3 regions of the Paenarthrobacter sp. TE3676 genome follow, and region 3 is predicted to be linked to each of the others. Evidence: riboswitches for the same ligand, from Rfam matches in the RefSeq annotation. Region 3 holds a riboswitch; each other region holds the start of a gene.
The links. A riboswitch is a leader RNA that binds a small molecule or an ion and turns the genes downstream of it on or off. The one in region 3 is predicted to bind glycine.
Positions count from the first base shown of each region.

Region 1 (4,272 bases), on a different contig from region 3:
TGAACGCCGTCTTCATGGACGCTAAGGGCGCCGCCGTGGCGCTCGGCTCGGTCCCCGTGACCTCGGGGGCCGCCACAGTGGACCTTAAGGTTCCCGCCGCGGCGGCTGCAGGCACCGGCACAGTGGTGCTCACCGCCGTCGAAAGTGGAACCGTGGTGAAGGCCTTGGTGACAGTGGCTGAGAGCGGTCCGAACCCGCCGCAGTGCACCGCCCCTACCAAGCCGTCCAAGTGGTACGACATCGCAGGATGGCTCCGGTACGCCTTTGCGTGGCTGGACTATCAGAAGTGCCTGAGGGGCTAACCCCCTGAGCCATCCGGCCTGCCGGAAGCAACAGCGGGGCCCCTCACGATCTTCTTCGTGAGGGGCCCTGCGTTTTGTTGAGAGCGCGGCTACTTGTTGGCCGGTTCCGGTTCCTGGACCCTGTCAGCATCCCGCCGGAGCTCAGCCTTGAACTCCTCATAACGGACCACATGTGCTGGCCGGCGGCGGAGGATCAACCAGGCTACACCCAGAATGACGAACCACACCGGCGTGGCCAGCAGGGCGGCGAGCGTATCCGGCTGTGTGGTCAGAGCCCACAGGACGAAGGCGAAGAACGCGAACACTACCCAGACCATCACCACGCCTCCCGGCATCTTGAACGCCGAAGAGTCGTGCAAGTGCGGACGACGCTTCCGGAAGGCCAGATAACTCGCCAAGATGATGGACCAAACAAAGACGAAGCAGACAGCGGACACCGTGGTGACCATGTCAAAGGCCTTGCCGATATCCGAGCCTGCATACATGAGGACGACGCCGGACAGCAGCAGGACGCAGGAAAGGAACAGGGCGTTCCGGGGTACTTTGCGTCCTGAGAGCGCGCCGAACACCTTGGGCGCGTCACCTTCCTGTGCCAACCCGAACACCATGCGGGACGTTGAGTAGATGCCCGAGTTTGCCGATGACATTGCCGAGGTCAGCACCACGAGGTTGACGATGGTGGCCGCTGCGCCGAGACCGGCCAGCGAGAACATGGCAATGAAGGGGCTGTGTCCGGCAGCGAACTGCGTCCACGGGGTAACGGACATCAGGATGATCAGCGCACCGACGTAGAAGAGCAGCACACGGATGGGGATGGAGTTGATGGCCTTGGGCAGGTTCTTCTCGGGGTCCTTGGCCTCGGCCGCTGTGGTGCCCACGAGTTCTATGCCCACGAATGCGAAGACGGCGATCTGGAAGCCGGCTACAAAGCCCATGAATTCGTTGGGGAAGAAGCCGCCATGGCTCCAGAGATTGGAGAAGGCGGCCGGTCCGGCGTCGGACTGGAAGCCGCTGAAAATCATGAACAAGCCAACGATGATGAGCGCCGCGATGGCGACAATCTTGATGAGGGCGAACCAGAACTCGGTCTCACCGAACGCTTTCACGGTGGCGAGGTTCAGGAGCAGGAGGATCCCGATGGTGATCAGGCCCGGCACCCAGAGCGGCAAGGACGGCCAAAGTTCCTGGGAGTACCCGGCGATGGCGATCACGTCCGCGATCCCCGTGATGACCCAGCAGAACCAATACGTCCAGCCGGTGAAAAAGCCGGCCCAGGGTCCCAGCAGGTCGGCCGAGAAGTCGCTAAAGGACTTGTAGTTGAGGTTGCTCAGCAGAAGTTCGCCCATGGCACGCATGACGAAGAAGAGCATGAAGCCGATAATCATGTAGACGAAGATGACGGACGGGCCGGCAGCAGAAATAGTCTTGCCGGATCCCATGAAAAGGCCTGTGCCAATTGCTCCGCCGATGGCGATGAGCTGGATGTGGCGGTTGCTGAGCTGTCGCTCGAGGTGGGGTGAATCTGGACCAGTGGATGGCGGGCGCTGAATCGTCAAAGGAACTCCATCGTTCAGGCGGCACAGGGTGCCACGTTGATTCGGGTTCCTCCCCGCTCTGTACGTGGACCTGAGAGTTTCCGCCTTCCTGCAGGGCAGAAAGGCTTGCACCTTCGGTGAGCCCGGTAACCGGACTGCTTTCCAGAGTTGCCTCGCCGCGGCGGTACATGGGCCTGAGAGATTCCTGGGGAGGGTTTGCTCCTACGGCGCCTGACGGGATGTACCGGCAGGACTCTCCCGCCGCAGATCAGTAGCGCGCACCACCAACTCAGTGATGCAGCTCACACCATAGCGAAGGCCGGGCAACGGCGCAACCTTGAGTCGCTAGCGGCCGAGAATGCTACGCGCTATCTCGTCGGCATCGCGAAGGGTTCGCTGGCCGCTCGCGTAAGCAGGTCCGGTACGCGGACGGGCCTCAGCGGCAATGGCTGTCCCCCACTGCGACGCAGACAATTGGAGGCCCAGGACATACAAGTTCCTGGTGATGGAACCGTTCGCGGCCAGAGGCCTGTAAGGATGCGGTTCAACGTCAAGGCCCGTGGTCTGCATGGGCGTGCCCTCAACACTCATCATGATCTTGGTGCGCACCAGCCCATCGGCCATGAGCTGTTCCAGAAGGGGAGACAGATTGATGCCCACTCTGTTGGCTGGCGACATCGCCTCCACAAGAGTCCTTGCTTCAACCGGAGCGTCGTGGACCCACGGCGAAACCGCCCGGAACACTTTGGCACCGCGGTCCACGCTGAACTTCGGGTCTGGTCCCACGAAACTCACGACGCCGGCACGCGCCAAAGCGGCCAGCTGCTCCGATCGCAGTGCAGGCGCTCCGCTTGCCAGACCTTCAACAAAAGATTCGAACCAGCCGCGCAAACCACCCAGCCACGATTCATCGGTGATGCCCCCGTCCGCTACTACGGATTTGAGGATCGCCCGCCCGGTGTGGAGGGCACCGATCGCCATCTTGACAGGGTCCGCCTCGCCCAGTGCTGATCGTCGGGCATCATCATCAAGGTAGGCCGTGATGGTGGCGTCCAGCTCGCGGCGGGAAGCGAAGGTCCGCCCAGCGAGCGGCGCCGCGAGCCCCCTCAGGTTCAGCCGGCGGGAAGCGACGACGTGTTTTTCCACGACGTTTCCCACCTCGACTTCCCAGTTCGCGGTGGTGTGCGCATGCGGTTGGAGCGCATCCTCAAGGTCGGCGAGGAACTGTGCGGGGTCCTTGATCGCGGCGGGCTGAGACCGCGCAAGTGTTGAGTAATAGGCCCAAAGTGCATCCCGGTGAAGCAACGGCCAGAGGTCATGATCGAACCCCGGCTGGATACCGGCTGCACGGAAGCGGTCCACCGCATCTTCTGTCAGGTAGCGCATGGTGATGCTGCTGGGGTAATAACCCGCCAACCCGGCCTTCGCGCGGTAAGGGGTACCCCTGCGGGACGCTGCAATGATCCTGGGCTCCCGCCCAGAAGCCCGGTACTCGAGGATACCCGTGCCAGGCGTACCAGCCTCGACGAACTTACCGCCGCGCCCCTCCGTCAACTGGCCCATGACATCGAAGAAGTTCAGACCCATGCCCCGGACCAGCACGGGTTCGTTGTCAGGCACGGCCTGCCAATCAACATCGGCAGGCGGCGCGGGCGGGAAGTACCTCAGGCCCTGCTCCTCCGCGGCGCTCTTAAAGGACCGCTGCTCCGGGTTCAACCTGGACTCGATATGGCCCAGAGCGAGGACCACGGAACCGACGGTGAGCGTCTCGCCGTTGTCGAGTTCGACGTCGAACCCGTCTTCCTTTTCGCCCTTAACAGGCTGCGCGGCGACGGCGAGCGCCTTATGAAAGGTGACCTCGACGCCGTCGGGAAGCCGTTCAAGCAGCCCCGCCAAAGTTTGGCGCAGGTACCGCCCGTACAGTGCGCGGCTGGGGAAGTCGTGCGATTCGAGGGTGGCCAGTTCCGCCTTCTCTGCATCGTTCAGTCCCCTGCCATCACGGCGGCGGGCCTCGCGCCACTGATCGAACGAACCACCCGCGAGCGGTGGGGCGAGTTGAGGGTCCTCAGGAATGAGGGTGGGATAGAACGATTGGGTGTTCATCAAGTAGAGGCGTGACTGCTCCGGCTGCCACACGTGCCCCGACCCGGCCGGATAAGGGTCCACGACATCGATGAGAAGGGTGGTTTCTGGCGGGCTGTCCGCAGCCCAGTTCGCGAGCAACCGCTCGAGGACACTGGTGCCCCGAGGGCCGGCCCCGATCAGGGCAACACGGTTGGTTTGCGATTTAGCCACGCTCAAGCCTAACTTCCTGTGACTTGCTTACTGTTGGAGAGTGTTGCTTGGATGGGGCGATGACCACCACAGAAGCTGATCAGTCGCCACTTCCCGAGAATGAGACCGCGCCGGCCCCCGGCCCGCGGCATGCAGCGGAC
Region 1 covers NZ_JBWBQU010000002.1:47,730-52,001, forward strand. The annotation lists gene ACZ881_RS04080 (ExeM/NucH family extracellular endonuclease) at 1-302, shown strand, start outside; gene cycA (D-serine/D-alanine/glycine transporter) at 392-1,858, opposite strand; glycine riboswitch at 2,010-2,108, opposite strand; gene ACZ881_RS04090 (FAD/NAD(P)-binding protein) at 2,183-4,132, opposite strand; gene ACZ881_RS04095 (prolyl oligopeptidase family serine peptidase) at 4,192-4,272, shown strand, end outside.
Region 1: linked by a shared signal. The riboswitch ahead of cycA (D-serine/D-alanine/glycine transporter) and the one ahead of gcvP (aminomethyl-transferring glycine dehydrogenase) in region 3 are both predicted to bind glycine.

Region 2 (4,272 bases), on a different contig from region 3:
GCGACTTCTCAACAGTGAAATCACCGCTGGCCACCTGCTCGATCTCCGCACGGATGGTGATCATGGCTTCGATGAAACGGTCAATCTCGGCCAGGTCCTCGGACTCGGTGGGTTCCACCATCAAGGTGCCGGCGACCGGGAACGCCAACGTGGGGGCGTGGAAGCCGAAGTCGATGAGGCGCTTGGCAACATCCTCGGCGGTGACACCTGTGCGAGCGGTCAGCTCACGTAGGTCCAGGATGCACTCGTGGGCCACGAGTCCGCCCTCGCCCGTGTACAAAACCGGGAAGTGCTCATCCAGGCGGGAAGCAACGTAATTGGCTGCCAACAAAGCCGATTTGGTGGCTTCCGTCAGTCCTTGGCCGCCCATGAGCTTCACATATGCCCACGAAATCGGCAGCACACCGGCCGAGCCATAACGCGAAGCCGAGATCGCAACGCCGTGCCCCTCCTCATGCGCCGCTTTGTTCGCGTCGCCAGGCATGAACGGAGCCAAGTGGGCTTTCGCAGCAACCGGGCCAACGCCCGGTCCACCGCCGCCGTGAGGGATGCAGAAGGTTTTGTGCAGGTTCAGGTGGGACACGTCGCCGCCGAACTTGCCCGGCTGGGCCAAACCAACCAGCGCATTCAAGTTGGCACCGTCAACGTACACCTGGCCGCCGGCAGCGTGGATCGCGTCGCAGACCTCGCGGACGTCGGCGTCGTACACACCGTGCGTGGACGGGTAGGTGATCATGATGGCCGACAAAACCTCGCGGTGGGCCTCGATTTTCGCAGCGAGATCCGCGTGATCGATCGTGCCGTCGGCAGCCGTCGCCACCACAACCACCTTCATGCCCGCCAGCACAGCCGAGGCCGCGTTGGTGCCGTGGGCTGATGCCGGGATCAAGCAAACAGTGCGCTGCTCATCGCCGCGGGACAGGTGGTAACCGCGGATCGCAAGCAAGCCTGCGAGCTCGCCCTGGGAACCGGCATTCGGCTGGATAGAGACTTGGTCGTAGCCGGTGATCTCGGTGAGGTCGGCTTCCAGGTCCTCGATCAGCTCGCGCCAACCCGCGGTCTGGTGGTCCGGAGCGAACGGGTGGATGGAGGCGAACTCCGGCCAGGAAATCGCCTCCATCTCAGCGGTGGCGTTCAGCTTCATGGTGCACGAACCCAGCGGGATCATGGTGCGGTCCAGTGCGAGGTCACGGTCCGACAGCTTGCGGATATAGCGCAACAGCTGCGTCTCGGAACGGTGCGTGTTGAACACCGGGTGCTGCAGGAAATCGGATGTCCGGACTACGTCAGCGGGCAATTCGAATCCGGTAACGTCCCCTACCGGACCGGCACCGAAGGCGACGGCTACCGCGGAGAGGATCTCCGGCGTCGTGGTTTCATCAATGGAGACGCCAACGATGTCCGCATCGATGAGGCGCAGGTTGATGCCGCGGGCTTCAGCGGCGGCGATGACCTTGTCTGCCTTGCCGGGGACGCGGACGGTGAGGGTGTCGAAGAAAGCCTCGGAGACGAGTTCGCGGCCGGCCTTCTGCAGGGTCGCAGCCAAAACACGGGCGTGGCCGTGGACGGTTTCGGCGATTGCTTTCAGGCCTTCCGGGCCGTGGTAGACGGCGTACATCGAGGCTACGATCGCGAGCAGTGCCTGCGCGGTGCAGATGTTGGACGTCGCCTTCTCGCGACGGATGTGCTGCTCGCGGGTCTGCAGTGCCAGGCGGTAAGCAGGGACGCCGGCGTTGTCCTTGGAGACCCCAACGATGCGGCCCGGGAGGGTGCGTTCCATGCCTTCGCGGACGGCCATGTACGCGGCGTGCGGGCCGCCGAAGAACAGCGGGACGCCGAAGCGCTGCGCAGTTCCGACGGCGAGGTCCGCACCTTGCTCGCCCGGGGGCGTGATGAGGGTGAGCGCCAGCAAATCCGCGGCCACCGTGACCAGCGCGCCGCGCTCCTTGGCGTCAGCGATGACGCCGGAGTGATCGAACACGCGCCCGGAAACGCCGGGTTGCTGCAGGACGATGCCGTTGATGTCGCCGTCGGGAAGTCCAGCCGAAAGATCAGCGATCTCAACCTCGAAGCCCAACGCCTCGGCGCGTCCCTTCACAATGGCGATGGTCTGCGGGAGGAGGTCGGCGTCGAGGACCGTCTTGCCGTCCTTGGCGGTCTTGGACTTGTTGGCGCGGCGCATCAGCAGCACGGCCTCGGCAACGGCGGTGGCTTCGTCCAGCAGCGAGGCGTTGGCCACGGGAAGCCCGGTGAGGTCCTGCACCATGGTCTGGAAGTTCAGCAGTGCCTCCAGGCGGCCCTGGGAAATTTCCGGCTGGTACGGCGTGTAGGCCGTGTACCAAGCGGGAGCTTCAAGGATGTTGCGGCGAATGACCGGGGGTGTGACGGTGTCGTAGTAGCCCTGGCCGATCATCTGCACAGCGGTCTTGTTCTTGGAAGCGAGCTTGCGGAGCTCGGCGAGGACCTGCACCTCGGTGAGGGCGTCCTGCAGCTTCAGGGCAGTGTCCTGGCGAATGGAATCGGGAACGGCGACGTCTACCAAGCCGTCGACAGAGTCGTAGCCGATGGCCTTGAGCATGGTGTCAACGTCGGCTTGGCGGCGGGCGCCGATGTGCCGGTCCGCGAAGGCGGTGGGGGTTGATTGAACAGTCAAGAGGAACTCCATGATTCAGGCGCCCAGTGAGCGCCACGATGATGTGGGGTTCCTCCCCGCTCTGTATTGGACCTGAGAGATTCCGCAGGAATGGTTGCCTGCTTGCACCGTCGGTGAGCCCGGTTACCCGGACTGCTTTCCAGAGTTGCCTAACCGCGGCGGTACATGGGCCTGAGAGATTCCTGGGGAGGATTTGCTCCTACGGCGCCTGACTGGATGTACCGGCAGGACTCTCCCGCCGCAGATCAAAAGCGTTGCATCACGTGAGTGACACGCTTCACACCATAGCTGGTTGTTTTGAAGGAGCGCAAGCAAGGTGTGGCTACTGATGCATCGCTTCATGGATCTGCAGAGCGAACCACAGTTGGGCGACGGTGGACGTTTCACCCATGTCCAGCCCTGTCAGTTCGCCGATTTTCCGCATCCGGTAGATGATGGTTTGTCGGTGCGCGAACAATGCTGAAGCAGTCTTCTGCCACGACCGCTGCGAGTCCAAATACGTCCTCAAGGTGACAATGAGATCACCTTCCTGGCTCTGCTCGTAGTCGAAAATCGGACCCAAAAGACGCCGGACCAGGGCGGTTCCTTCCTCAAAACCGGTGAGTCCCAGCCATGAGGGCCCCTCCGCATAGCGGGCCAGCCCTTGGTTGTTGGCGCGGGCGGAACCGAGCGCCCAGAGGGACTCCTGCAGCGCCCGTTGGATGTTCGCAACGGCCGCCGGCGCGCTGATCCCGATCGTGGTTTCCACGCCGGCACAGTGCATCAGGACATCGTCAGGCACGTCTGCCGGGACCACCACATGGAGCCTGTTGTTCCGCTTCAAGGACGCGGACGCAACCCCGTGCCGCCACAGTTCGATGTGCACGTTCGCCAGCCTGCCGCCGTCGTCCGCCGCTTTGTCCGCGGCGTCCGCCGTCAGTGAGGCGAGCAGGAAATCCTGGGGCGAAACCTCGAAAGCTGCCAGCCGGCTCTCCATTTCGGCCACGCCCAAGCGTCCGTCCATTGCCTGCAGGAGGAACTCGCCGGCCAGCCGGTGGCGGCCTTCCAGCGACAAAACGATGCGCGAAAGCTGCAGTCCCAGCACGGTTGCGGCGTGGAGAAGCACGACGGCGTCCGGGTGCGGTTCGCTGTTGGGCAGCACCACCAGGAGCGCGTTGGCATGGGTAGGAATGTCCATGGTGAGGACGTGCCTGCCGCGGATGCGATGCCACTGGAAGTTCTTTCCCGCGAGGGACACTTGCCCCGACAGCGGCGCCCACTCCTCGGAGAGGAACACCGGGAGCGCCTGACCGTCCGGGTGCCAGGGATGGAGGCAGCGGCGGTCCACCACGAACAGGTCCGCGTCGAGCTCGGTCGCCAGCCGCTGGACCAGGCTCTGCCAGTGGTCTTCGGAGGCTCCGGCGGTGCGGAGCAGATCGTAGACGCGGGCAGTCTGCCGCAGCCGACGGGATTCTTCGAGCAAGGAGGACTCGGCCACCGACCGGGCGATCGCGATGAACGGCAGCGGGTACGGGATGTTGATCAGGGGCAACGGGAGTTGCTCGCACGCTTCCATGAATTCCGCGGTGAGCGGCGGTGCATGCATTTTCTCGCCGATCGCCAAGGCGCTGGCGCCGCTG
Region 2 covers NZ_JBWBQU010000007.1:4,608-8,879, forward strand. The annotation lists gene gcvP (aminomethyl-transferring glycine dehydrogenase) at 1-2,665, opposite strand, end outside; glycine riboswitch at 2,803-2,901, opposite strand; gene ACZ881_RS16480 (PucR family transcriptional regulator) at 2,976-4,272, opposite strand, start outside.
Region 2: linked by a shared signal. The riboswitch ahead of gcvP (aminomethyl-transferring glycine dehydrogenase) and the one ahead of gcvP (aminomethyl-transferring glycine dehydrogenase) in region 3 are both predicted to bind glycine.

Region 3 (4,272 bases):
CACTGCCGAGGCTGCGTTGGTGCCATGGGCAGAGGCGGGGATCAGGCAGACGTTGCGCTGCTCGTCGCCGCGCGACAGGTGGTAGCCGCGGATCGCCAGCAGACCGGCGAGCTCGCCCTGGGAACCGGCATTCGGCTGGATGGAGACTTGGTCGTAGCCGGTGATCTCGGTCAGCTGGGATTCGAGGTCGGTGATGAGTTCGCGCCAGCCCTCAGTCTGGGAATCCGGAGCGAACGGGTGGATCGAGGCGAACTCCGGCCAGGAAATCGCCTCCATCTCGGCCGTGGCGTTCAGCTTCATGGTGCAGGAACCCAATGGGATCATGGTGCGGTCCAGCGCGAGGTCGCGGTCCGAGAGCTTACGGATGTAGCGGAGGAGCTGGGTTTCTGAGCGGTGGGTGTTGAACACCGGGTGCTGCATAAAGTCGCTCGTACGTTCCACGGAAGCCTCAAGCGCGAAGCCTTCAGCAGACTCAAGTACAGGAGCGCCAAAGACATCAAGGAGACGACCGACAATCCCGGGAGTAGTGGTTTCATCAACAGAGATGCCAACCGTGTCAGCGTCGATGCCACGGAGGTTGATGCCCTTGGCCTCGGCAGCGGCGACGATTTCAGCAGCCTTGCCGGGAACGCGGACGGTGATGGTGTCGAAGAAGGAACCGTGGAGGACCTCGACGCCGGCAGCCTTCAGGGACGCTGCAAGCGTGCGGGCGTGGCCATGGGCGGTTTCGGCGATCGCCTTGAGGCCCTCAGGGCCGTGGTAAACGGCGTACATCGAGGCCACGATGGCCAGCAGTGCTTGCGCTGTACAGATGTTGGACGTGGCCTTCTCGCGGCGGATGTGCTGCTCGCGGGTCTGCAGCGCCAAGCGGTAGGCGGGGACACCGGCGTCGTCCTTGGAAACGCCCACCAAACGGCCGGGCATGGAACGCTCCAGTCCCTTTTGGACGGCCATGTAGGCGGCGTGCGGGCCACCGAAGAAGAGCGGAACGCCCAAGCGCTGTGCCGAACCGACGGCGATGTCGGCGCCCTGCTCGCCTGGAGGCATGATGAGGGTCAGGGACAGGAGGTCGGCAGCAACGGTAACCAGCGCACCGCGCTCCTTGGCGTCCGCAATCACGGCAGAGTGATCGAACACGCGGCCGGAAACGCCGGGCTGCTGGAGGACGACGCCGTTGATGGCACCTTCCGGGAGACCCAAGGAAAGGTCAGCGACCTCGACTTCGAAGCCGAGCGCCTCGGCACGGCCCTTGACGATGGCAATGGTCTGGGGGAGGCAGTCTGCGTCGAGGACGGTCTTGCCATCCTGGACAGCCTTGTTCTTGTTGGCTCGGCGCATCATGAGGACGGCTTCGGCCACTGCGGTTGCTTCATCCAGTAGGGACGCGTTGGCGATCGGCAGCCCAACCAGGTCCTGGACCATGGTCTGGAAGTTCAGGAGCGCCTCGAGGCGGCCCTGCGAGATTTCCGGCTGGTAAGGGGTGTAAGCCGTGTACCAAGCCGGGGATTCGAGGATATTCCGACGGATCACGGGCGGCGTCACGGTGTCGTAGTAGCCCTGGCCGATCATCTGAACGGCCGTCTTGTTCTTGGACGCGAGCTTGCGCAGCTCGGTCAGAACTTCAACTTCACTCAACGCGTTCTGCAGGGTGAGGGCAACTTCCTGGCGGATGTCGTTCGGGACGGCGGTGTCGACCAGCGAATCAACAGTGTCGTAGCCGACGGACTTGAGCATGGTCTCAATGTCGGCCTGGCGGCGGGCGCCGATATGCCGATCGACGAAGGTGGTGGAGGCAGAACTAACCGTCACGAAGGAACTCCATTACTTGGGCAGCGTTTGGGTACGCCACAGCGGCTGGGTTCCTCCCCGCTCTGTATTGGACCTGAGAGTTTCCGCGCGTTGCCTGAGCAACCATCGCTTGCACCGTCGGTGAGCACAGCACTCCCTTCACCCGAAGGTGAGTTGAGTACCTGCTGCTTTCCAGAGTCGCCTAGCCGCGGCGGTGCGTGGGCCTGAGAGATTCCTGGGGAGGGTTTGCTCCTACGGCGCCTGCATCACTTGCTTGCAGGACTCTCCCGCCGCAGATCAAAGGCATGTTCAGTTGTGTGTGGTCACCGCGTACGGCACGCCACGAGGGTTAATTGTCCTACGTCCCGCGCCCCGCAGCAAATGGAAGACCCGCTACTTCCGCAACCGTTCAAGGACTCCCAACAGAATTTCGACGTCGGCCTCCCGCCCGGCGTTGCCGCCCTCCTGCCCGCCTTCAAAAATCGCGTTGAAATAGAGGCCGTCGCCCATGTAGCTGACGGCCTTGGCAACCTCCGGCCCGACGTCCTCAGCCAGCACGTCCAGCCACCGTTGCTGGATCGCGGCGAACCTGCGGCGGGTTTCCTCGTGGGCAACTTCGGCCAATCTTGTGGCAGCGACGAAGGCCCGGTCCATGGGCGTATCCGCCCAGAGCGAGGAGCGGATGAAGTAGGCGGCCGAACCATCGGGGGCAGCCTTCATCAGCTCGGTATCTTCATCGGCGAGCAGGTCCAGGCGCTCCAAAAGGGCCGTGATCAGCGCTTCCTTATTGGGGAAGTGGTAGAGCAGACCGCCCTTGGACACGCCTGCCCGCTTGGCAACAGCGTCGAGCGTGGCGGCACGCTCCCCTACCTCGATAAGGAGGGCTTCGAACGCATCCAGGACGGCGTCCCGGGCAACTGGTTTTCGTGGCATGTGTCCATCATTCCCTAAAGGCTTACGGGCTTCTATTTGAAACTGTACCGTCTGGACGGTACAGTGAGTTACATGTTCTCGCCGTCATCAACCCAAGCACCCCGTTCCGCTCAGCCCGTTAAGGGTCAGGCAGCACCGTGGCGCGACTGGACGGCTCTGGCACTCCTGATGTTTCCGGTGCTGCTGGTGGCCGTGGACAACACCGCGCTCACATTTGCACTGCCCGAGATCGCCCGTTCGTTGGACGTGGGCGGCGTCCAATTGCTGTGGATTGTTGACGCCTACCCGCTGGTCCTCGCAGCATTGTTGGTGTCCATGGGCAACTTGGGCGACAGAATCGGACGACGCCGGCTGCTCCTGCTCGGCAGCACGGGCTTCGCAGCGGTTTCGGCTGCTACAGCTTTCGCGCCTTCCGCTGAATGGCTCATCGCCGGCCGCGCGGGCCTGGGCGTCTTCGGCGCCATGCTGATGCCATCAACCCTGTCCCTGATCCGGAACATCTTCACCGATCCCAACCGGCGTCGGCTCGCGATCGCCGTCTGGGCCGCCGGTTTCTCCGGTGGTGCCGCCCTTGGCCCGATCTTCGGTGGCTGGTTGGTGGAGCACTTCTGGTGGGGTGCCGTGTTCCTGGTGGCGGCTTTCCTGCTCCTGCCGCTACTTGCTTTCGGCCGGGTCTTGATTCCTGAATCGAAGGACGCCAATCCCGGCCGGGTGGACGTGCCCAGCATTCTCCTGTCCGTGGTCACCATGGCGCCGTTGGTTTACGGCATCAAGGAATTCGCGGTTCACGGCTTCGGGGCGTCCGCGGCTGCCTTCATGGGGTTCGGCGTGGTGATGGGCATTATCTTCGTCCGCCGCCAGCAGCGGATCGAGAGCCCCATGCTGGACGTCTCATTGTTCAAGAACAAGGTGTTCAGTACCGCAATCGTGGCGAACGTCCTGTCCCTCTTCTCCATGACGGGCTTCATCTACTTCTTCGCCCAGCACCTGCAACTTGTTGAGGGCCAGTCCCCTATGGAGGCCGGCATTGCAATGATTCCTGCTCTCCTGGCTACGGTCATCGCCGGCCTGCTGGTAGTGCCGCTGGTCAAGCGCGTACAGCCTGGGTTCGTTGTGGCTGCGGGACTAACTCTCAGCGGAGTGGGATACCTGATTGTGGTGGTGGGTGACCATGGCAGCGGACCCGTGTTCCTGTTGTCGGCCCTGACCGTACTCGCAATAGGTGTTGGTGCTGCGGAGACCATCTCCAACGACCTCATCCTGGCCTCCGTTCCGGCCGACAAATCCGGCGCCGCCTCGGCCATTTCCGAGACCGGCTATGAGTTGGGCTCGCTCTTGGGAACGGCAGTGCTTGGCTCGATCCTCACTGCTTCCTACCAGCACAACCTCGTCATTCCGGACGGTGTATCCACGCAAGCGGCCGGTAAGTCCACTGAAACGCTTGCTGGTGCGGTTGATGCAGCGGCTGCCCTTCCGGCCCCATTGTCGGAGGCGCTGACGGTCGCCGCCCGGACAGCTTTCGAGTCCGGCGTCCACATCACTGCGGCCATT
Region 3 covers NZ_JBWBQU010000011.1:123,254-127,525, reverse strand. The annotation lists gene gcvP (aminomethyl-transferring glycine dehydrogenase) at 1-1,809, opposite strand, end outside; glycine riboswitch at 1,991-2,088, opposite strand; gene ACZ881_RS21775 (TetR/AcrR family transcriptional regulator) at 2,182-2,721, opposite strand; gene ACZ881_RS21770 (MFS transporter) at 2,794-4,272, shown strand, end outside.